Regions from separate parts of the Pseudoalteromonas sp. 2CM37A genome, predicted to be linked through region 1. Evidence: predicted binding sites of a transcription regulator. Region 1 holds the regulator's gene; the other holds the start of a gene.
What was found. Region 1 encodes sigma-54, which starts transcription at its own class of promoters, with help from an activator protein. Its sites were predicted from a motif close to GTTGGCACGNNNNTNGNNT; they were not measured.
Positions count from the first base shown of each region.

Region 2: the regulator sigma-54 is predicted to act here: its motif matches at 2,500-2,518, upstream of fliS (flagellar export chaperone FliS).

Region 1 covers NZ_JALNTJ010000003.1:235,867-247,312, forward strand. Annotated here, with positions in the region: gene rpmB (50S ribosomal protein L28) at 104-340, shown strand; gene rpmG (50S ribosomal protein L33) at 352-507, shown strand; gene MTF68_RS08435 (class 1 fructose-bisphosphatase) at 700-1,668, opposite strand; gene MTF68_RS08440 (zinc-dependent metalloprotease) at 1,824-4,253, shown strand; gene mgtE (magnesium transporter) at 4,300-5,658, opposite strand; gene MTF68_RS08450 (HPr family phosphocarrier protein) at 5,918-6,190, opposite strand; gene rapZ (RNase adapter RapZ) at 6,231-7,076, opposite strand; gene MTF68_RS08460 (PTS sugar transporter subunit IIA) at 7,096-7,548, opposite strand; gene hpf (ribosome hibernation promoting factor) at 7,553-7,840, opposite strand; gene MTF68_RS08470 (RNA polymerase factor sigma-54) at 7,868-9,367, opposite strand; gene lptB (LPS export ABC transporter ATP-binding protein) at 9,437-10,162, opposite strand; gene lptA (lipopolysaccharide transport periplasmic protein LptA) at 10,159-10,707, opposite strand; gene lptC (LPS export ABC transporter periplasmic protein LptC) at 10,697-11,251, opposite strand; gene kdsC (3-deoxy-manno-octulosonate-8-phosphatase KdsC) at 11,248-11,446, opposite strand, start outside.
Region 2 covers NZ_JALNTJ010000005.1:19,657-31,102, reverse strand. Annotated here, with positions in the region: gene MTF68_RS12570 (DNA-3-methyladenine glycosylase I) at 1-484, shown strand, start outside; gene MTF68_RS12565 (sigma-54 dependent transcriptional regulator) at 776-2,212, opposite strand; gene fliS (flagellar export chaperone FliS) at 2,573-2,974, shown strand; gene MTF68_RS12555 (hypothetical protein) at 2,979-3,275, shown strand; gene fliD (flagellar filament capping protein FliD) at 3,367-4,806, opposite strand; gene MTF68_RS12545 (flagellar protein FlaG) at 4,868-5,302, opposite strand; gene MTF68_RS19715 (flagellin) at 5,469-6,995, opposite strand; gene MTF68_RS19710 (flagellin) at 7,273-8,805, opposite strand; gene flgL (flagellar hook-associated protein FlgL) at 9,081-10,358, opposite strand; gene flgK (flagellar hook-associated protein FlgK) at 10,361-11,446, opposite strand, start outside.

The sequences.
Region 1 (11,446 bases):
CCTGTAAAAGCTGTATAAAGAGCGCCCTTCGATTTATCTAGGGCACAAATACATGGCCTTAGGTTAAATTAAGCTCGAGCGAAGTTATTGGAGATATATAGACATGTCTAAAGTATGTCAAGTTACAGGTAAGCGTCCAACGGTTGGTAATCACCGTTCACACGCGAGAAACGCGACTAGACGTCGTTTCCTACCTAACCTACAAACACACCGTTTTTGGGTTGAAAGTGAAAAACGTTTTGTAACACTACGCACTACTACTAAAGGTATGCGTATTATCGATAAAAAAGGCATCGACGCGGTACTTACAGATATCCGTGCTCGCGGCGAAAAAGTTTAAGGAACTGAATCATGCGCGATAAAATCCGTTTAGTTTCAACTGCTGGTACTGGTTTTTTCTACACTACCGACAAAAACAAGCGTAACATGCCTGAAAAGATGGAAATCAAAAAGTTCGATCCTAAGGCTCGTAAACATGTGATTTTCAAAGAAGCTAAAATCAAGTAATTTAGTTTTCTTTCAGAATTGTAAAAACCCAGCTTATGCTGGGTTTTTTGTTTTTAGCACTTATCAATATTAAACAGCCCCTAAAATATTTTATTAAATCAACAGATATAATTTAGGCATAAAAAAACCTTGCAGGTAAAACCCACAAGGTCATTATTTTTACAGCTTACTGTGCCGGCAATAGCAACTAATTTACTTATGATATCCCAAGCACGTTTCTACTTCGTTTTTAGAGCCTAATATTACCGCCACACGCTGGTGGATTGCATCGGGTTGAATATCCATAATACGCTCAGTACCCGTAGAGGCGATACCACCTGCTTGCTCAACTAGCATAGCCATGGGGTTGGCTTCGTACAGTAAACGTAGCTTATTAGGTTTGTTTGCATCTTTGGTGTCGGTTGGGTAGGTAAATAAACCACCACGGCTAAGTACACGGTGCACATCGCCAACCATAGCGGCAATCCAGCGCATGTTAAAGTTTTTAGCACGTGGGCCGGTATCGCCAGCGAGTAAGTCATTAATATAGTTTTGCATTGCTGGCTGCCAATGACGCTGGTTTGACGCATTAATGGCAAATTCGTTTGTATCAGCAGGGATAGTGGCAAAGTCTTGTGTTAGTAAAAAGCTACCTTGGGTTTTATCTAGCGTAAACATGCGTGTGCCTTTACCTGTAGTAAGTGCAAGCATAGTTGATGGGCCGTAAAGCACGTAACCTGCAGCAACTTGTTTGTGGCCTGGCTGCATAAATATACTTTGATCGGCGGCATCTGAGCCTTCTGGGGCTTCCATAATTGAAAATATAGTACCCACTAGCGAGTTAATATCGGTATTTGATGAGCCATCAAGCGGGTCAAACGCCACAATGTATTTAGCTTCTTGGTTGCCAGCTACTGTGTAGTCTTCCTCTTCTGAGGCGATGGCTTTAACTGACCCAGACTCCAGTAAAATATCTTTTAAAAGCTGATTAGATAATACATCGAGCTTTTTTTGGGTTTCACCTTGAATGTTTTCATCAAGCGTTGAGCCTAATACGCCAGAAAGCGCACCTTGGCCAACACGAAACGAAATTTCTTTACATGCTGCTAAAATGGTTCTAATTAACGATAAAAGTTCTCTAGGACAACCGTCTTCTAGTAATACTGGTGGGAGTCTACGCATTCTATTTTCCTGATAACGTGTACTAGCTAATCTAAATGTGAGAGAGATTAACTTAGTGCGCTGAATTTCGTCTTAAATACCTGTATTGTTTAAATAGCACTGTAATAATGGTGCCACCTAATTGTACTTAAAACGCCAATAACAAAGATAAGATTATGAAAAAAATACCACTAATAAGTTACATATTCTTTACTGTGCTGTGCTCTATGATAACCCAAGCGCACGCAGCAATTAAGCCTATAGATGAATTTACTGCGCAAATGAATCACTTTCCTGGGTACTTTTCGTTTTACTACGATACTCAAAACGGCAAAGTGTTTTTAAAAGTAGATAAATTAGAGCAGCAATTTTTGCTTCAGCAAAGCTTACCCTATGGAGTTGGCTCGAATGATATAGGCTTAGATAGAGGCCAACTTGGTAACACGCATTTAGTTCAGTTTGAGCGTTTTGGCGATAAAGTAATGTTGCGCGCGCTTAATACATATTATCGCGCTAATACCACTAACAAAGCTGAGCAGCAAAGTATTAAAGAGGCCTTTGCATCCAGTATTTTAGCGGGCTTTAAAGTGGTAGCGCAAAGCGAAAAAACGCTCCTGATTGATTACACACCTTATTTATTAAGCGATGTGCACGGGGTAAGCCGTACGCTTGCAGCGCGCAAGCAAGGCAGCTTTAGCCTTGATGAATCACGCAGCGCTGTGTATATTAATCGCTCAAAAGCGTTTGTAAAAAATACCGAGCTTGAAGCAGTATTAACGTTTAAGGGTACTAAACCAGGTAAATTTGTGCGCCAAGTAAGCGCCGATGCATACGCACTTACTGTACATATGCACCACTCACTTATTAAATTACCTGATGATAAATACACGCCACGTAAATTTGACCCGCAATCAGGGTATTGGAGCATTGAGCATAAAGACTATGCAGCCCCCCTTGGTGAATCTATGTTTGTGCGCTATATACCGCGTCATCGCTTAGCTAAAAAAGATCCAAGTTTACCGATTAGTGAACCCGTAGAGCCCATTACTTATTACCTAGACCCTGGCGTGCCTGAGCCGGTTAAAAGCGCGTTACTTGAAGGCGGTAAGTGGTGGAATGATGCCTTTAGCGCAGCAGGCTATAAAAACGCATTTATAGTCAAAGTATTGCCGAGCAATGCTGATCCTATGGATATTCGCTATAACGTTATTCAGTGGGTGCATCGTGCTACACGTGGATGGTCTTACGGAAGCTCTGTTATAGACCCTCGTACCGGCGAAATACTCAAAGGGCATGTAACACTAGGCTCATTGCGTGTACGCCAAGATATTTTAATTGCAGAAGCCCTCGGTGCGCCTTATTTAAAAGGTAACGAGCCGGCTAAAAACTTACAGGCAATGGCACTTGATAGGATTCGCCAGTTAAGTGCACACGAAATTGGCCATACGCTGGGCATTGCACATAACTTTGCAGCCTCGGTGGGGGATAGAGCGTCGGTTATGGATTACCCGCACCCATTACTTAGCTTTAACGAGCAAGGCGAGCTTGATGTAACCCGCGGCTATGCAAGCGGTATGGGCGTATGGGATACCCAAGTTATTAAATATGGTTACAGCGACTTTACTAATCAAGATGAAAGTGCTGAGCTTGCAGCAATATTAAAAGAGAACAAAACGAAGGGCCTTGAGTTTATATCTGATAGCGACGCACGCGCAAAGGGCGGGGCACACCCTACAGCGCACTTATGGGATAACGGTACTAACCCAGCGCAAGAGTTACTTAGAGTGCTTGATGTACGTAAAAAAGCGCTTTCGCAATTTGGTATTAACAACATTAAAACGGGCGATGCACTCTCGCAGTTAGAAGAAAAACTCGTGCCGCTTTATTTATTTCATCGCTATCAAGTAGAGGCTGCAGTTAAGCTAATTGCGGGGGTTAACTACGAATACGAAACACGTAACGACTCACCTGCTAAGGGCGCACAAGTGGTTGCAAAAGCGCAGCAGCAAGCGGCGCTTAGTGCTATTTTAACAACATTAAAACCGGCTAATTTAATTTTGCCTGAGTCGGTGTTAGCGCTTATTCCGCCAAAAGCGTATGGCGAGTCTAAATCGCGTGAAAGCATAACAGGGCGTACGGGTGTAACACTTGATGCGATGGCCTTGCCAGAAGTAGCTGCGCAGCATAGTTTATCGTTATTATTAAACCCACAGCGTTTAAATCGTTTAGCTCAACAACAAGTACGTAATTCTAATTTTTACAGCTTAGATGAGCTGTTAGAGCAGCTTTACAGCCAGGTGTTTAATGTGTCATCACCTAATACAATGAAAGGCAAAATCACCCAGCGGGTGCAATTTTTAACTGCAAAAAATATGGCTGATTTAGTCACTAGCGACAAGGTAAGCCCAGAGGTGCAGGCGCAGTTACGTTTCTACTTGGTAAAATTAAGCAAAGAGTACAATCAAAACTCAATGTTAAGTAATACCAGTGTAGGAGAAAGCGCGTTTAAACAGTATTTAGCAGAGCAAATAAAACAGTTTTTAAAAGTAGGTAAGTGGCCTGAAAACTTCAGTGGTTTACCAATGCCACCGGGCTCACCAATTTAATTATATGTTTTAGTGTGTAGTGGCTACTTAACCTGAGCTCAGGTTGCTAAATAAGTAGCCACGTTGCGGTGCCTAAAAAGGCAAAAATACCGACAATATCAGTCACCGTTGTAAGTACAACACTACCGGCAAGTGCAGGGTCTATATTCATTTTTTTCAATAAAATAGGAATACATGCGCCAGCAACACCAGCCACTACTAGGTTCATAAACATCGCAAATGCTAGCACGCCGCCAAGCATAAAATCCCATTGCCAAAGCGCAATTACACTGGCTATAAGTATTGACCAAATAACCCCGTTTAATGCGCCTATCGCCAGCTCTTTAGCCATTAAAAATCGTTGGTTAGTTTGGTTAATATGGCCTACGGCAATACCGCGAATAACCAGAGTTAAAGACTGGCTACCTGCTACACCACCCATTGAGGGAACAATGCCATTGAGTACAGCTAAAATAGGTAATATATCTAAGGTGCTTTCAAAAAAGCTGGCCACGAAGGCGGCAGCTAAGGCTGTGAGTAAGTTAACGCCAAGCCATACTGAGCGTTTTTTTGAGCTTTTTAAAACAGGTGCAAAGGTGTCTTCTTCATCATCAAGACCGGCAAGGCTTAATAAGCTGTGCTCTGCATCTTCACGAATAACATCAACAATATCATCAATGGTGACACGCCCAAGCAAGTGGGCGTTATCATCGACTACAGGGGCCGATATCCAGTTATGGCGCTCAAATAACTGAGCAACTTCACTTTCATCCATCGAAATAGGGATAGACTCACAGTCTTCATCCATTAAATCTTGAACAATTTTTTCAGGCGGATTAGTTAACAGTGTACTAAGTGATAATGCACCTAAAAAACAGTTATGTTTATCAACAACGTATAAATCATCGGTGCCCTCTGGCAGCTCACCGCGTAGCCTAATATAACGCAGCACAACATCAAGTGTAACGTCTGGGCGAATGGTCACCGTATCGGTGTTCATTAGCGCGCCTGCAGAGCGCTCTTGGTAAGATAAGGCCTGTGTAGCGCGTTCGCGGTCTTGCGTATCCATAGCGCTAACCACATCTTTGTACACGGTATCAGGTAGGCTACGTAGGACTTCACCTAAATCATCGTGGCCCATATCCTCAGTGGCCGCGGCAATATGCTCAGGTTCCATTTGTGCAATGATACCTAAACGTACATCTTCAGAGAGCTCTTCTAGCACATCCCCTTGCACATCTGGGTCAACCAGTTGCCAAAGCATGCGTCTAATTTTATGCGGAGAGGATTCAAGCAGCAGTGCTGTATCACAAGGTGCTGTTTTTGCTAGCATGCGTCTTACTTGAACAAATTGCCCACTATTAAGTGATTTAGTCACTTGTTTTAGTTGCTGTAGTGGATAGTCTTGTTCAAACGCTTCTGGCATTGGCATCCTAAATATTTTTGTGTAATGGAAAGGTGTTTAGTAAGTGGAGTTGCCCACTGTTATTTTCTTTATTTTTTGTGCTAAACCCAATGCTGGGACTAAATTAGTGTTTAAAATTAAGTAACCAAATTTAGCAGGGGCATGGCTTTATTAGCCTAAATTAAAGCACTAAATTAGGCGAGTCGGAATACCCTAATTTACTAAATCTCTATAGTCTGGCCAGATAAGTCTTTAACTTATAAGGCTATGGTGCTTTAAATTATTCTTGTTCGTTAAATCGTTGTGCAATTAATTGCCCAACCGCATGCAAAGCTTGCTCTGAATCAGGGCCTTCACAGACTACTTTAACTTCTTTACCTTTACTGCTTTCAAGTAGCATTAAAGCTAATACGCTGTCGCCTGCGGCTTCTTTATCATCTTGGTGTAAGGTGATTTTAGCATCAAACTGCACAGCTAATTGCGCAAGGACCGTTGCCGCTCTGGCGTGTAAGCCTAATTTATTTTTTATTAAAAATGTGTCTTCACAGCGCATAAATTACTATACCTAAACTGAACAGGTTATTATTTTAAGGTTACTTTTCTTGCTCACGATGACGAATTTTGACATTCGGATGCGTCATAGCAAAGCTCTCACCAATGGCTTGCGCTAAATAAACCGAGCGGTGTTGACCACCAGTACAGCCAATTGCAATAGTGAGGTAACTACGGTTATTACGCTCTAAGTGTGGCAACCAAGTTTGTACAAAGGTTTGAATTTGCCAAGTGAATTTTTGCACTATGCTGTGATTTGCCAAAAAATCTTTTACTGGTTGATCAAGGCCCGTAAGCGGTTTAAGTTCAGGCTCCCAGTGGGGGTTTGGCAAAAAGCGAGCATCAAAAACATAATCAGCTTCTTTAGGTATGCCGTGTTTAAAGCCAAACGATTCAAACGTTACAATAAGTTGCTTATCTTTTTTACCCAGTATTTTTTCGCGAATTGACTCTGCTAATTGGTGCACACTTAAATCGGTGGTATCAAGCATAAAGTCAGCGCGCGTTACGAGTACATCAAGCAGTTCTTTTTCTTTTTTTATTGCTAAATCAAGCGGCAGTGAATCGATGGATAAAGGGTGTAATCTGCGTGTTTCTGAAAAACGTTTGATCAGTGTTTGATCATCACTATCTAAATAAAACAGTGTGGGTTTAGCAAAGTCAGGAAGGTACTCGAGAATATCGTTAAATTCGTCTTGTTCTTTGGGGATATTACGAACATCTATACTAACGGCTATTTTGTCATAGTTATCTGAAACACTTCGCACTAAAGAGGGCAGTAAGTTGACCGGAATATTATCTACGCAATAATAGCCTAAATCTTCAACCACGCGTAAAGCAACCGACTTACCTGAACCAGAACGGCCGCTTATGATAATTAACTCCATTTATAGCCCTTAGTATTTACTACGATTGATCAACAATTACTTGATACAGCTCTGCATCGGTTTTAGCACTACGCAGCTGTTTACAAAATTCTTTGTTGCTCAGTTTATCAGCTATGGTTGCCAGAGTCTTTAGGTGCTGTTGGTTATCGCCATCTGGTACGATGAGTGCAACAAAAATATCAACAGGGCAGTTATCAATAGCATCAAAGTTAACAGGCGTGTCGCTAACAAGTACTAAAGCCAGCGGCTCTTCTACGCCACCCATTCTGCCATGAGGAATGGCGATCCCCCGGCCAATGCCTGTACTGCCTAGCTTTTCTCTGCTTGCCAGCGCATTAAGAATATCTTGTTGTGGTAAGTAGGGGAGCTTTTCATGAGCAAGCTCACTGATAAACTCTAAAATTCTTTTTTTACTACTAAAAAGGACCGCAGCTTTGCTGCAGTCCTGGCATACTAATGTACTTAATTTCATAATATTAGTGTCTAGCAAGCTTCTCTTTATGTTTTATGACTTGACGATCGAGCTTGTCAATCAACGAGTCTATAGCGGCATACATATCTTGGTGCTCTGTTGAGGCAAATAAATCTGCGCCACTTACATGAATAGTCGCTTCTGCTTTTTGGTTGAGTTTTTCTACATCGAGAATGACATGCACATTGCTAATATGATCTGAGTGCCTTTCTAGCTTTGCAAATTTATTATTTACATAGTCTCTAAGTGAATCAGTTACTTCTACGTGACGACCAGTTAGGTTTAGTTGCATAAGCATTTCCTCTTTGTTTTTTACGTCTTATATCAAACTCTTTCTCTGATTTGACGGTGGAATAGCTAGCGATTCACGGTATTTTGCTATTGTGCGTCTAGCTACTTTAATTCCTTGCTCTGCCAATATATCCGCAATTTTACTATCACTCAATGGTTTAGCTGAGTTTTCCGCGGCAATTAGCTTTTTAATTAGGGCACGTATTGCGGTTGATGAACACTCTCCGCCGTTTTCAGTGCTTACGTGGCTTGAGAAAAAATACTTAAGCTCAAAAATACCACGTGGCGTATGCATATATTTTTGCGTAGTAACACGCGAAATTGTCGATTCATGCATTTCTACCATTTCAGCAACATCGTTTAAAACCATTGGCTTCATGGCTTCTGGGCCATGTTCAAAAAATGCTTGTTGCTGTTTTACAATACAGTTTGTTACTTTGAGCAGCGTGTCGTTTCTGCTTTCAAGGCTTTTTATAAACCATTTAGCTTCTTGTAAGTGAGAGCGAATAAATTGGCTATCACCACTTGATTTTACGGTACGTGACATAGCCGCGTACTGACTATTTACGCGTATTTTTGGCATGCTATCTGGGTTTAGCTCTACCACCCAGCGGCCTTTTATTTTTTTAACCGACACATCCGGTATTACATACTCTGACTCTTCCCTTACTATTGTATCTGCAGGTTTTGGGTTGAGGGTATGTATTAGGGTCATGACCTCTTTAAGCTCGTCTTCTTTAAGCTTAGTCTTTTTCATTAATGTACGATAGTCGCGTGCCGCTAATAGATCAATGTGATCGGTTAAGATCATTTTAGTTTGTTCTATAAAAGGGGTGTCTTTATCAAACTGGTTTAGCTGAATACACAAGCACTCTTGTAAACTGCGCGCGGCTATACCTACAGGGTCAAATAGCTGAATACGTTTTAAAACGGCTTCTATTTCATCAAGTTCAACTTCAACTTCGTCATCGTTTTCTTGGTTAAAGCTTTCTAAAATTTCTTCGCAACTTAGCGTTAAAATACCCGAGTCATCTACAGCTTCTACAATGGCAATAGCAATGGCTTCGTCAGTTGGGCTAAAAGGAGTAAGCTGAAGCTGCCACATTAAATACTCATGTAGCGTTTCAGTAGAGGCACCTTGATAAATAGACTCATCTTCTGGCATTGGGCCTGAGGATGCCGCAGGGGCTGCGCTCATGTACTCATCCCAAGTTACATCCATTGCCATATCATCGCTAACGGTGTCTTTATTTAAAGCTTCGCCACTGTCTTGCTCGTACTCGCTGGTTGTATCGTCAGCCGATGCGCTTACGGTTACATCATCCGTATCTGCTTTTTGTTCATTTTTTCCAGCCGACTCTTCCGTGTAATCTTGCTCTTCTACTTCTAATAGCGGGTTGCTATCAAGTGCTTCTTGTATTTCTTGCTGGAGATCCAATGTACTGAGCTGCAGCAAGCGAATCGCTTGTTGCAATTGTGGAGTCATTGTAAGTTGCTGGCCCATGCGCAGCTGTAATGATTGCCTCATGTATCTCTAACAATCCTTTTATGTTGTTATAATTAATATTAGCAGATGCTTGTAGGTGTGGCTTAAATGTTACAGCCTAAATTGCTCGCCTAAATAAACATCGCGTACAGTTTTGTCATTTAATACGTGTTCTGGGGTGCCAGATGCAATTAGCTCCCCATGAGAAACAATGTAGGCTTTTTCACAAACATCAAGGGTTTCTCTTACATTGTGATCGGTAATTAATACGCCAATGCCACGGTTTTTAAGATGTTCTATTATTTTCTTTATATCTAACACTGAAATCGGATCAACACCAGCAAAAGGCTCATCCAATAAAATAAATTTAGGGTTAGCTGCCAGTGCTCTGGCAATTTCTACACGGCGGCGTTCACCACCAGAAAGCGCCATACCTTGGCTATCGCGAATATGCTGAATACTAAATTCATCAAGTAAGTTGTTAAGCGTTTCTTCTCGCGCGGCTTTATTGAGCTCTTTACGCGTTTCTAAAATAGCCATTAGGTTTTGATAAACTGTCAGCTTTCTAAATATTGATGACTCTTGCGGCAAATAGCCAATGCCTAAACGGGCGCGGCTGTGCATAGGTAATAACGTAATGTCGTTATCATCAATAGAAATTTTACCTTTGTCGCTAGGTACTAACCCTACAATCATGTAAAAGGTGGTGGTTTTACCTGCGCCATTAGGGCCCAATAAGCCAACAATGCTGCCGGCTTCCACTTCAAGGCCTACATTTTTTACAACTTGGCGGCCTTTATAGCTTTTTGCTAATAGTTCTGCTTTTAAGGTGCTCATGGTTGACCTTCGTTACCTGTTTTTTCTTTAATTTTTGCTTCAACAGGCACTAAAATTGTGTGGACACGATCCGTAGAGTTTTCGTCTTTTTCTGCGCTAATAAGCTGCTGCTGCATATCGTAGGTAATACTTTTAGCATTAATTTTTTGACCGGCTTGTGCGACTTCAGCATCGCCAACAAGCGTTAAAAAGCGCTTTGCTACGTCGTAACGTACTTCGTTTGCACTGGCACTCATTACGGTACCGTCGTCTTGTTTTTCTTCGAAGTAGGCTGGGCTGCCAGTGGCAATAAGGAGTTGTTTGTTATCCCCTAAGTCTTCACGTTTATGTACTTCGAGTCGGTCGGCTGTAATTTTGCGATTACCATGCACAATTTCGACGTTCTTTTCAAAAATACCTACGTTTTCTTTAAGTTGGCCTTCTTGACGGTCTGCACTAATAGAAATTTGATTTGCTGGCGGTTGAGCAGCAGGCTCAGCAGCAGAGGCGCTAAATGCAAGCATTAGCGATGGGATAATAAGTATTTTAGTGAGTTTATTGGTCATAATATATTGTTCGCGTATGGTTAATTAGTTTTATTACTTCGGTTTTTAAATCGGCTTCAAGGCCTTTACCGACAATTTTTAAATTAGGCCCAGTGACAACCACTGGCTGCTCAGAGCGCATTGTTAGCGCTTTAATGTCGACTTCGATGTTATCGGCATTGATGTTATCTATCATGGCGTTATCAACTAAATTTTTAGCAACCACATTGCCTTCTAAAATAAGTTGTTTATCTTCGTAAAGCGTTGCTTCGTCTGCATTTATTCGCCATGTTTGTTTTTCGTTATATAAAGTAAAAATAGGTTTTTCAAAAAATGTAAAACCAAGCTGTTGGTACAGCTCCATTTTAGCCGCTGTGACTTTATGGCTTATTTTGCCTTGCTCGTCATAGGCTGTTTGCTTAAGCTCTATAGCGGTGTAATCGGGCTTTGCAATTACTTCAGGTTCTTGCTCTAGCGCTACATTGGTTTGGGTAAAATAAGGGTACCAAAGCCAAACCATACAGCCGATGAATAACGCACTGAGTATAACGCGTGCTGCATTCATGAACTGGTGCCTTGTGTTGTAAGCGTTATGCCATTCTCTAGCATAAGTAAGTCTGTGAGCTCTCTAACGGCGCCAAAGCCGCCAGGCATTTGCGTAGTGTAATGCGATAAGCGCTTAATAAGCGGGTGCGCATCGTTTACTGCAACGGCAAAGCCAACGCGCTCCATTACTGGCATGTCAGGGCCATCGTCGCCA
Region 2 (11,446 bases), on a different contig from region 1:
ATTTGAATTTATTACCCTCGAGTCGGCGCAAGCGGGCTTAAGTTGGTACACCATTTTAAAAAAGCGCGCAGGCTATAAAAAAGCATTTGCTAATTTTAATGTGCAAAAAGTGGCTAACTTTACAGCCGATGATATAGAACGGCTAATGCAAGATGAGAGCATAGTGCGGAACCGCTTAAAAATTGCTGCCACCGTTAATAATGCTCAACGGTTTATTGAGATTCAAAAAGAATTTGGCAGCTTTAGTAATTACCAATGGCAATTTGTGGGCAATAAACCAATTATTAGTGATTTAAATAGTGTTGAAGATACCCCTGCAATTACCGAGGAGTCAAAAGCGTTTGCAAAGGATTTAAAAAAACGAGGTTTTAAATTTTTGGGCCCTACAACGGTATACGCACATATGCAGGCCTGTGGCATGGTAAACGATCACAGTAATGATTGTTTTAGAAAAGAAGAAATTATAAAGGCGTTTAGTGAATAAGTGATTTATCAGCATAAAAGTGATCTGTTCATAAAAAGGTGAAGAGACGCTTCGCTTTTGAGAAGTAACGTGTAAGTTAATTGTGGTTTCTCATTTGATCTCGTTTTTTGGGGGGTTAAGTAATTAAAAGCTGCGCTTTTTACGCGAGCAAGCTTTGCGTCTACCGCCAAAGTTTAAGTTTGCGTTTATCTTGTAAACGCGAAGCTTGCTTGCGTGACGGGCAAAGCCCGTAAATTAATTCCTCAAAAATGAATAATAAATAACGAAAAGTCTTTCACCATTTGCATACTGTTAATCTCGCGATAGATTGTACTTTTTCATTTTTTCGACAAGCGTAGTACGCCTTACACCTAATATTTCTGCGGCGCGCGCAACAACGTAATCAAAACGCTCTAACGCTTGGGTAATTAAGCTTATTTCAAGCTCTGCTAAATAATCTTTAAGCTCTATACCCTCTTCAGGTAATACGCCAGATCCCGGTTGGCTAAATTCAGGCTCTGGTTCATTATCATAATCGCTAAAGCCTGAGCTAAAAATATCGTTAAAGGCATCTTTTTCAAGTAGCTCTTCAGGGTATTCTGGCTCGTATGCGTCTACCTCGATGTAGCGATATTTATTGGGTAAATCGGGTACATCCACTACTTTTTCAGGGAACATAATCACCATGCGCTCCACTAAATTAGCAAGCTCTCGAATATTACCAGGCCAAGCATGCTCTTTTAGGCTCTCTACCGCGCGCTCTGTAAATTTAGCCGACGTACCACTTTGCTCATTCACACGACGCATTAACTCTTTAAGTAATAAAGGTATGTCGTCTGCACGCTCATTAAGAGACGGGTTTTCAATAGGAAACACGTTTAAACGGTAATATAAATCTTCCCTAAAGCTGCCCTTTTCAATCATTTCCTCAAGGTTGCGATGAGTAGCGGCAATCACCCGTACATCTGCTTGAATCGCTTTTGTGCCACCTACACGCTCGTAGCTGCGCTCTTGTAATACACGCAATAACTTTACTTGCATTTGCAGCGGCATATCGCCAATTTCATCTAAAAATAGCGTACCGCCTTGAGCCAATTCAAAGCGTCCTTTACGTGCAGAAATAGCGCCGGTAAACGCCCCTTTTTCGTGACCGAATAGCTCGCTTTCGAGCAACTCTCCAGGAATAGCACCACAGTTTACTGGTACAAACGGCCCCGTATTGCGTTTAGATAATAAATGGACGTTACGCGCAACCACCTCTTTACCTGTACCCGATTCGCCTAAAATAAGCACGTTTGCATCGGTTTTAGCCACTTGCTCAATTAAAAAGCGTACGTTTTTAACTGCATCAGTTTCGCCAACTAAACCATCAAATGTTTTGTGTGGTTTATGCTGCTTGTGGCTCCCAGGCAACATACGTTGGTACTGTTGGCAGTCGTGTAATAACTGTGTGGTTACTTCGTGATTAAACGGCTCACAAATTAAGCCCACTACATTAGCAATACTTAATAAGGGCTTGAGTGTTTCACCAATCAGTAAAAAAGGCAGGGTTGGAAAACGCTTAATTAAGCTTTCATGATCTAAGCCTTGCAATGCACCTAAAATAACAATGCATTCTTGTTGTTGATACTTACTAGATACTTGCTCAAAATCACTTTCGTCAAGTAACTGCACAGCTTCCCCAATAAAGGTAAGCGATGCATTTAATCCTATTGCACGGTTATTATTATTATCTAAAATCAAGATCATAGTTAGCGAGCCATAATTTCACTAATTTATTTTATTAGCTAAATTGTAAGCGAGATCTGAATGGATGCAAGTAATAGCGGCGGTTTTTTGACATAAACGCCAAAAAATAGACGGATTAGTAAAATCAATCATACTTAAGAATTAATCATTAAGTATCAGTTTATATAAACCCAATATAAAAGCTTACTAAAATTTTAAAGGACAAATTACCCATTATACGAAATATATAAGCTATTATTTACTTAAGTTGAAAGCAGCAGTGCCGATAACTATACGATAGTAAAACGTTTGGCATTAATATTGCTTTTGTTTTGATATTAGTTTTACATAATTTTAGTAGTTAAATTTTAGGATTTTCCCATGGCACATGTCTCACTGAAAAAATACAGTCAAGTTCGTGCAAGTAACATTGCAGAAATGGCGCCGTATGAACAAATAAACCTTATTTTTAGTAATATTATTGGTCGCTTAGCCGCTACTAAGGGTTTTATTGAACGCAAAGAAATAGAAAAAAAAGGCGAAAACCTCTCAGCATGCATTTTATTATTAGGTGCACTGCAAGATGCGCTTAACTTAGAAGTAGAACAAGATCCTAGTATTTCTGATAATTTATTGGCGTTATACGCTTACTGCCAACGTAAGTTAACTCAAGCTAATATAAATAATGATATTGAAGCAGTTGTTGAAGTTTCAAGCATCATTAAAGAAATAAAAGAAGGCTGGGATAGTATTCCAGCAGATCAACGCAGCCCTGCGGTATAAGGCTATGGGTCAAAGCCTTTCAGCTAAAGCAAAGCATATTAATGAGCTGCTTAATAATATTGAAGCATTAGTACAAAGCAATAAAGCTGATGAAGCTAAACCTAGTATGGATACTTTAAATATTGAGCTTAAAAACTGGTGCGAAAGTGATGCCCCGCCAAAAGCTCAAGAATTAGAGGCTATTCAAGCTGCTATTAACACTATAAGCAAGCAAGCAATGGCTAAAAAGAACGAATCATCAAAAGCCATAATTAAGCAAAAAAAATCAGGTAAAGCTATCTCTGCCTACAAATCAGTTTAACTAAGTATCGCACAGCGCTATTTAAACTTAATTAAGCATAAAAAAACCGTTTATAAAACGGTTTTTTTATAGGCCTAACGAATTTTACTGGTTATGAATTGTTACTCACCACGCCAGGCATATTTTCAAGCTGTGCTTGCACATAACTACTTGTAGAGTTGAGGCTCGCTACCAGTAAATCCATGGCATTATATTGAGCATATAACCTGTCTGATAACGACTCCATCTTGCTGGCAAGGCTAAGTCGTTGGTCATCGATATCTTCTAGTTGATTTGTTTTACTGTCTATACGGTTTTGAATAATACCATCGGAATCTGTATAAAAGCTCATTAAGTCATCAAAAGACTGGGCAAAGCCGCCCTCATCTTCATCACTACCCACAAAAAACTGCTGTACTAAATCTACGTCTGAATCTATTTGCTCGTTTAGTGTTTCAGTATTGAGTGATAAAACACCATAGCGGTCTGTTTCAACACCTAATTGTGAAAGTGATAATGAATTACCATCACCTAAATCGACCGACTCAGTTATTTCACTACGCAGTTTTGACATAACACCACGAAGTAGTGAATCTCCCGCCATTACACCAGCGCCACTTTCACCTGATGCACCTAAATTATTACTAAGCTCTAACAGTTCGTTGTAACTAGTGATAAAGCTATTTAAACCTGCTTGTATATTATTATTATTTTCAGTGACTGATATATCGCTCATATCATCGTCGGCATCATGCAATTTTTTTGCGGTGATATCCACGCCATCAATTACATTGCTAAATTCATTAGTATTGCTTGATACCGTTAATGTGCCATCAATAGTTATTTGTGCATTTTGTGCAGCGTTTACTTCTGTTAGGTTTGTAGTATGGTTTAGCGGGTCTGCGTCAGATACATCGTAAGCTAACCGTGAGAGCCCACCAGTGTCAGTATTATTACCATCGTCATCTTGTACGGTAATAGTAATTGCATTGTCTTCACCAGTTTCTTTACTAGTAAGTACTAAATGCTGGCCATCATCACTGGTTACTATAGTCGCCACAACCGAGTCATTACTATCGCTGCCCGTAAAGGGGCCGTTATTAATTTGGTCGCGTAAATCTTCTAAGGTATTAGTTGCAGACAGAACAGTGGAAAAACTGTTTTCACCAGAGCCAATTGTAATTACACCGGCGCCAATTGCCTCATCGGCAGCAAATGCAGGAGATGACAATTTATGAGCTTGCGCTAATGCATCAACTTTTACGTTATAGCTTCCTGGTTGGGCGTCTTCATCTGCACTAATTGATATAAAGTCATCATTACCAGACGTACTACGCTTTTGGTAGTTATCACTATCGCCTAATGCTTCCATAGCCGTTTGCACCTGCTCTAAAGCAGATTTTAATGCGCCTGCAGCTGATATATCTGTAGTTAAGTTACTTTCAGTAGTATTTAAACGAGCCTCAGCAGGGGCCTGCTCAGCATTCACTAATGCATCAACAATGTCTGATACAGCTAAGCCAGAGCCCAAACCATTAAACGAAATAGACATACTTCACCTCTTTAAACACCTTAAAATAAGCTAACTCTAAATACACGAGTAACAATAGCCGCTAAACAGTTTGATCAATTAAAATACCCGCAGATTCAGAAAGCTTTGACACTAAGCTTAATACTTCTTCCGAAGGGTATTGCTTAATTACATCGCCACTGGTTTTATCGAGAATTTTAATAACGTCACGGCCTGAGTCTTCATCAACTTGAAATTGCAAACTACGGCTCATCTCTCCCATAAACTCCTGCAATTGTTGCGCCACTTTTTCAAGCTGTTCACGCTCAAGTTGTTGGTTTTGTGAACTATTGCCCTCAGAGCTTTGCTGCGTATAGTGATTGTTTAACTGGTTTTGCGAGCCTTGTTCATCCGTTTTATTTACGTCATCAACAGCGCGCTGAGTCAATGTCGCTCCAGACTGCCCTACTTGTTTATCTTCACCAGTTAAAGATGTTGATGCTATCGTAACTTCTGCGTTTGAAGTAATGGTGTTCATAACGCCTCCTAAACTTTGCCGAACTTGTATAGTTATTAAACTAACAATAGCTTAATTTATACCCTTAAACCACAAAAGGAGGTAGCTAAAGCCACCTCCTTGTTTTAAAACTAATACTGACTTTATGTACTAGCTAGCTATTCATTAAGCTATAACGTTTAACTTATTAACCTAATAAGCTAAGTGCTGTTTGTGGTAACTGATTCGCTTGCGATAAAATTGACGTACCAGCTTGTTGCAAAATTTGGTTTTTAGTCATTTCTGCTGTTTCAGTTGCAAAATCTGTATCTTGAATACGGCTACGTGATGCAGATACATTTTCAGAGATGTTTGCAAGGTTACTAATAGTATGGTCAAAACGGTTTTGAATCGCACCTAAGTCAGCGCGTTGAGCGTCAATATTAGCTATTGCGTTATCGATTATAGCCAAAGCATCCTGAGAACCAGATTGCGTTCCAATATCTACCTCATCGATGCTAACAACTTCGCTTGTATAAGCAGTGTTAGCAGCTGTGGCCATTGTAGCTGCACTTGCTTCAATTTTGAACGACTCTGATGAGTTAAACTGTAAAGAACCCATTACACGCGCTGCGTTATCGCCATCCGATGTCACCGATGCCGTTACTGCTGGATTTGATGCATTCCCCTTGTAATCCAAACCATTTAAAGTTAAACCTGCGCCGGCAACTTGCGCCGAAGCATTATCGACAACGTCTAAATTCTCTATCGTTATGTCTTCACCTTTATCGTTTGATAAGATAAGTTCATTATTTTCTATAGAAGCGGAAACACCATGTTTAGCTGAATCTTTATTTATTGCTTGAGATAGAGCACTTAAATCATCAGAGACAGTACCGCTTGCAGTAAACGAAACAGCTGTAGATGTTCCACCAGCATTCAAGTCAAAACTCATAGTATCATCTGTTGATAAGCTACCAGCAAATGCAACTTTAGCCTGTGTTTTAGCCAATGCATCCACCCCAGTGCTGTCTGTTAAACCATTAATCTTCTCTGCCGCAGAGCGAGCACTTGAATTAGCATCAAGGGTAACTTCAACATCCTTACCATCGCGCCCTGTTATAGTGTACTTATCAGTTGCAGTAATAGCATTTGTGGGGAGTGTAGCTCCCGCTTCAGCTTGACCAAAACCGTTAGCCGCTGCTGATTGTAATGTTGTTTGGTTTGTGCCTATTTCATCTGCAGCAACGCTTGAAAGTGATAAATTAATTGTTTCATTTGCATTTGCACCCACTTGAAAAGCCTTTGTACCATAAGACCCATCTAATAGCTGCTGCCCACCAAACGAAGTAGTTTCCGCAATTCGTGTCAACTCTGTTTGTAATGCTGATACTTCTTTTTGAAGCGCTTCTCTATCATCAGCAGAGTTTGAACCATTTGCCGATTGCAGAGCAAGCTCACGCATACGCTGCAAAATATTAGTCGACTCTTGCATCGCACCTTCTGCAGTTTGCGCCATTGAGATACCGTCATTGGCGTTACGCTGAGCTACTGCTAAACCATTAACTTGTGATGTTAAGCGATTTGAAATTTGTAAGCCTGCCGCATCATCTTTTGCGCTGTTAATACGCATACCTGATGATAAGCGCTCCATTGACGTTGCTAGGTCAGAACCTGATTGAGATAGGTTACGTTGAGCGTTTAGTGAAGATACATTTGTATTTACTGAAATCATAATAAAACTCCTGATTACTTTCGTAATGTGACTGTTTAGATTTAACCAAGAGCTGTCACAATTGTATGTTCAAGCTCTGTTCTGGTTAAGTTAACGGCAGGGAATAAATTATCTTTAGAAGTATTTTAAAAATAAATTAGTTTATTTGTTTAATTAAAACATAATTACTTGTTTTTAAATAAAAATAATAATTTATTAATTTTCGCTATCTCAAAAAGCAAAAACGCACTTCAAATTGAAGTGCGTTTATAATAAAGAGTTTTAGTTAACTAGATGATTAGCCACCTAATAAACTAATTGCAGCCTGTGGTATCTGGTTTGCTTGAGAAAGTATTGATGTACCTGCTTGTTGCAATATTTGGTTTTTAGTCATTTCTGCTGTTTCAGTTGCAAAGTCTGTATCTTGTATTCGGCTACGTGATGCCGACACATTTTCAGCTATATTAGCAAGGTTACTTATTGTATGGCCAAACCTATTTTGAACCGCACCTAAATCAGCGCGTTGAGCGTCAATATTAGCTATTGCATTATCAATTATTGCTAAAGCATCCTGAGAGTCAGTTTGCGTACTAATGTCAATTGTATCAACGCTAACAACTTCGCTTGTATAAGCAGTGTTAGCAGCTGTGGCCATTGTAGCTGCACTTGCTTCAATTTTGAACGACTCTGATGAGTTAAACTGTAAAGAACCCATTACACGCGCTGCGTTATCGCCATCCGATGTCACCGATGCCGTTACTGCTGGATTTGATGCATTCCCCTTGTAATCCAAACCATTTAAAGTTAAACCTGCGCCGGCAACTTGCGCCGAAGCATTATCGACAACGTCTAAATTCTCTATCGTTATGTCTTCACCTTTATCGTTTGATAAGATAAGTTCATTATTTTCTATAGAAGCGGAAACACCATGTTTAGCTGAATCTTTATTTATTGCTTGAGATAGAGCACTTAAATCATCAGAGACAGTACCGCTTGCAGTAAACGAAACAGCTGTAGATGTTCCACCAGCATTCAAGTCAAAACTCATAGTATCATCTGTTGATAAGCTACCAGCAAATGCAACTTTAGCCTGTGTTTTAGCCAATGCATCCACCCCAGTGCTGTCTGTTAAACCATTAATCTTCTCTGCCGCAGAGCGAGCACTTGAATTAGCATCAAGGGTAACTTCAACATCCTTACCATCGCGCCCTGTTATAGTGTACTTATCAGTTGCAGTAATAGCATTTGTGGGGAGTGTAGCTCCCGCTTCAGCTTGACCAAAACCGTTAGCCGCTGCTGATTGTAATGTTGTTTGGTTTGTGCCTATTTCATCTGCAGCAACGCTTGAAAGTGATAAATTAATTGTTTCATTTGCATTTGCACCCACTTGAAAAGCCTTTGTACCATAAGACCCATCTAATAGCTGCTGCCCACCAAACGAAGTAGTTTCCGCAATTCGTGTCAACTCTGTTTGTAATGCTGATACTTCTTTTTGAAGCGCTTCTCTATCATCAGCAGAGTTTGAACCATTTGCCGATTGCAGAGCAAGCTCACGCATACGCTGCAAAATATTAGTCGACTCTTGCATCGCACCTTCTGCAGTTTGCGCCATTGAGATACCGTCATTGGCGTTACGCTGGGCGACAGCTAAACCATTTATTTGTGAGGTTAAGCGATTTGAAATTTGTAGGCCGGCGGCATCATCTTTTGCGCTATTAATACGCATACCTGATGACAAACGCTCCATTGACGTTGCTAGGCCTTCGCCAGATTTTGTTAAGTTACGTTGTGCGTTCAGTGACGACACATTAGTATTTACTGTTAATGCCATTTTACCATCTCCTAGGTTTAAACAGAGTGTGGTTCAACACGTTTTAACAGGAACCACTATTAGATAATTTCTAATTATTAGAAAAGCATTTACTGTGCCAACTTTTAAATCAATATAAACCAATGTTTTTAAATGCTTTTTTATAAAATGTTATACATTAATAATTAAGTTATCTGTTTAGCTGGAGGGATGACAAATTATTGCCGCTTTTTTGAGGGAGGTTTTTGCCGCTTTGTATTCACTAAAGCGGCAAGGTATTTCTGCTTATAATCTGTTTATAAGTAATCAAATAAAGAAAGGTTTGTTAAACGGCCAAACGTAGCTTGTGACGCTTGCAGTGCGGTTTCTTGTTTAGTGAGTTCACTAATGGCTTCTGCCATATCTACTTCTACTAAATCAGAAAGGTTGCTTTTGTTTTGAATGTCTTGCGCAAGATTTGAGTCACTCACGCTATCAACCGCATTCATCCGCCCGCCTAAGCTAGCTTGCGTATACACAACTTGCTCGCTGGCATTTTGAAGCTGTACTACACCATCGGCTAATACTTGCTGAAAATCATCGCCTTCAAGTGTGCCATCATTTAACCCTGTAATAAGTGATTGTAATGTATTAAGCACGTTTTCTTTGTGCGGTTTTTCAAGCGTAAAATCGAGTTGGCCAGGCGTACTACCCTCAAATTGAATTTTCATTCCTGAAAACTCAATTGTATTATCATTAACTTCCCCTGTTTGAGGTGGGGTAAGCGGCACACCATCTTGTAGAATTTCATATGTATCTGGATCGTTTGTTGTCGCACCAACGTTTCTGACTACAACACTAAAAGTATTTGCTGTGGGTGACACTGAAGTCCCTGGATCAGCATTGTAATTTGCCTGATGAAACTTATCGAACTCTGTTTGACCATCGACATAAACCGTCCCTGCAGTAATATTATTTGTAGGCGTAGTTACCGGAACCGTAGCTTGATTATCAGTAACATCAAGTCGTGCGTCGCTTTTCTCAAACGTATCAAAACCGTTATCGCTAGATTTAATACTTACCCCTTCAGCAATAGTTATTACATGCTGGCCTTGATCTCCATTATAAGTATATTCACCCGTAGTAGAGTCAAATTGGTAAGGTTGAGTGCTGTCTTGGTAGCCTGAAAAAATAAATTTACCGTCTTCTGAGCGGGTATTCATTAAATTGACGAGTGTTTTTTGTATTTCACTCAGCTCAGCCGCGATAGACTCTAAATCATCTTGAGTATAAGCACCATTGCCCGCTTGAATAGCCAGCTCTTGGGCTTGCTGAATATTAGTATTTATACTTTGTAAAATGGTTTCTTCAGTTTCAAGACGGCCAGTTAATTGGTCAATATTTTTAGTATATTGCTCATTTGTTTGTATTTTATTTGAGTAAAGCATCCCTTGCGAAATAGCAGCAGGTGCTTCTGAGGTCGTTAAGTATTTTTTACCTGTTGTTACTTGCTCTTGTGCATTAGCAACACTTTGTTGGTTATCGAGTATTTTATTAATGTTGTTTTGATACATTAAGTTATTTGATAAACGCATAATTACCTCGCCGCACTTAATAAGGTGTCAAAAACTTCTTGGGCCGCAGCTAGTACTTGAGCTGATGCTGAATATGATTGCTGAAAACGCAGTAAATTGGCAGCCTCTTCATCTAGGTTTACACCTGAGAGCGACTCATACCACGCTTCTGATTGCTGGGCTAACGCATCAAATGCGCTGGCACTGGTAATGGCTTGGCCAGTTACTACGCCAATATCACTCACTAACCCTGAATAGGCTTGGTTAAACGTTTCGTGATTGTCGGCAGTGGCTGTTGTCACTACATTTTTACGCACTAACTCACCATTTTGTAAATCAGCGAGTTTTAAACCATTACGGTTATCATCAAAGCCGCCTTCGTTAAATTCAAGGGTAAAAGTGTCTCCGGTAGCTGGCGTGCCTTCAATGTCAAAATCAAAGCCATAGTTGCTAAAAGGTGCGCCAGCCTGAGCCAGTACGCCTTCTGCTGGAGGCGTTACTGTAAATGTCGTGGTGCCATTTGCATCTGTAATTTGATATTCGTTTGCAGTGCCTGTTTTAACTAACGTGATATCGCCATTGGCTAAATCAGGGGTAGTGTTAAAGCCACCCGAGGTAACACTTGTTACTTCTCCGGCTGAAATAGTCGCTGTACCTACATTATCTATGCTGTTAGCTGTACGAACAGGCGATGCCAGTGCTAAGTCTTCACCGCGGCTTGTCGCAAGGGAAATACTGGTTGCCGCCTCTGAGTTAAGTTTAATTTGAAATTTATCCCCGATATTACCTGTACCATTAATTTCTAGTTTTAAGCCAAATGAGTCTTCAACTGTAGCCGGTAGTGGCGGCGTTGCATTAGGATCACCGGGTGTAGCTAATTGTATATCATCAGCATCTATGACGTTACTTGCTGGAATAATTGCTATGGCCGCATCGCCAATAGGCTCGCCTTTATTATCTACGGGCTGAATGCTCACTTCATTTGTATCCGTGTAAGTAACAATAAAGTCGCTGGCCGGTAGCTCACTGCCTTTACCGGGTTCTACAGTTGCAGTCATACCTGCATTACCAGTATTCGCTTGATACGCATAAGCGCCGGCGGTAGGTAT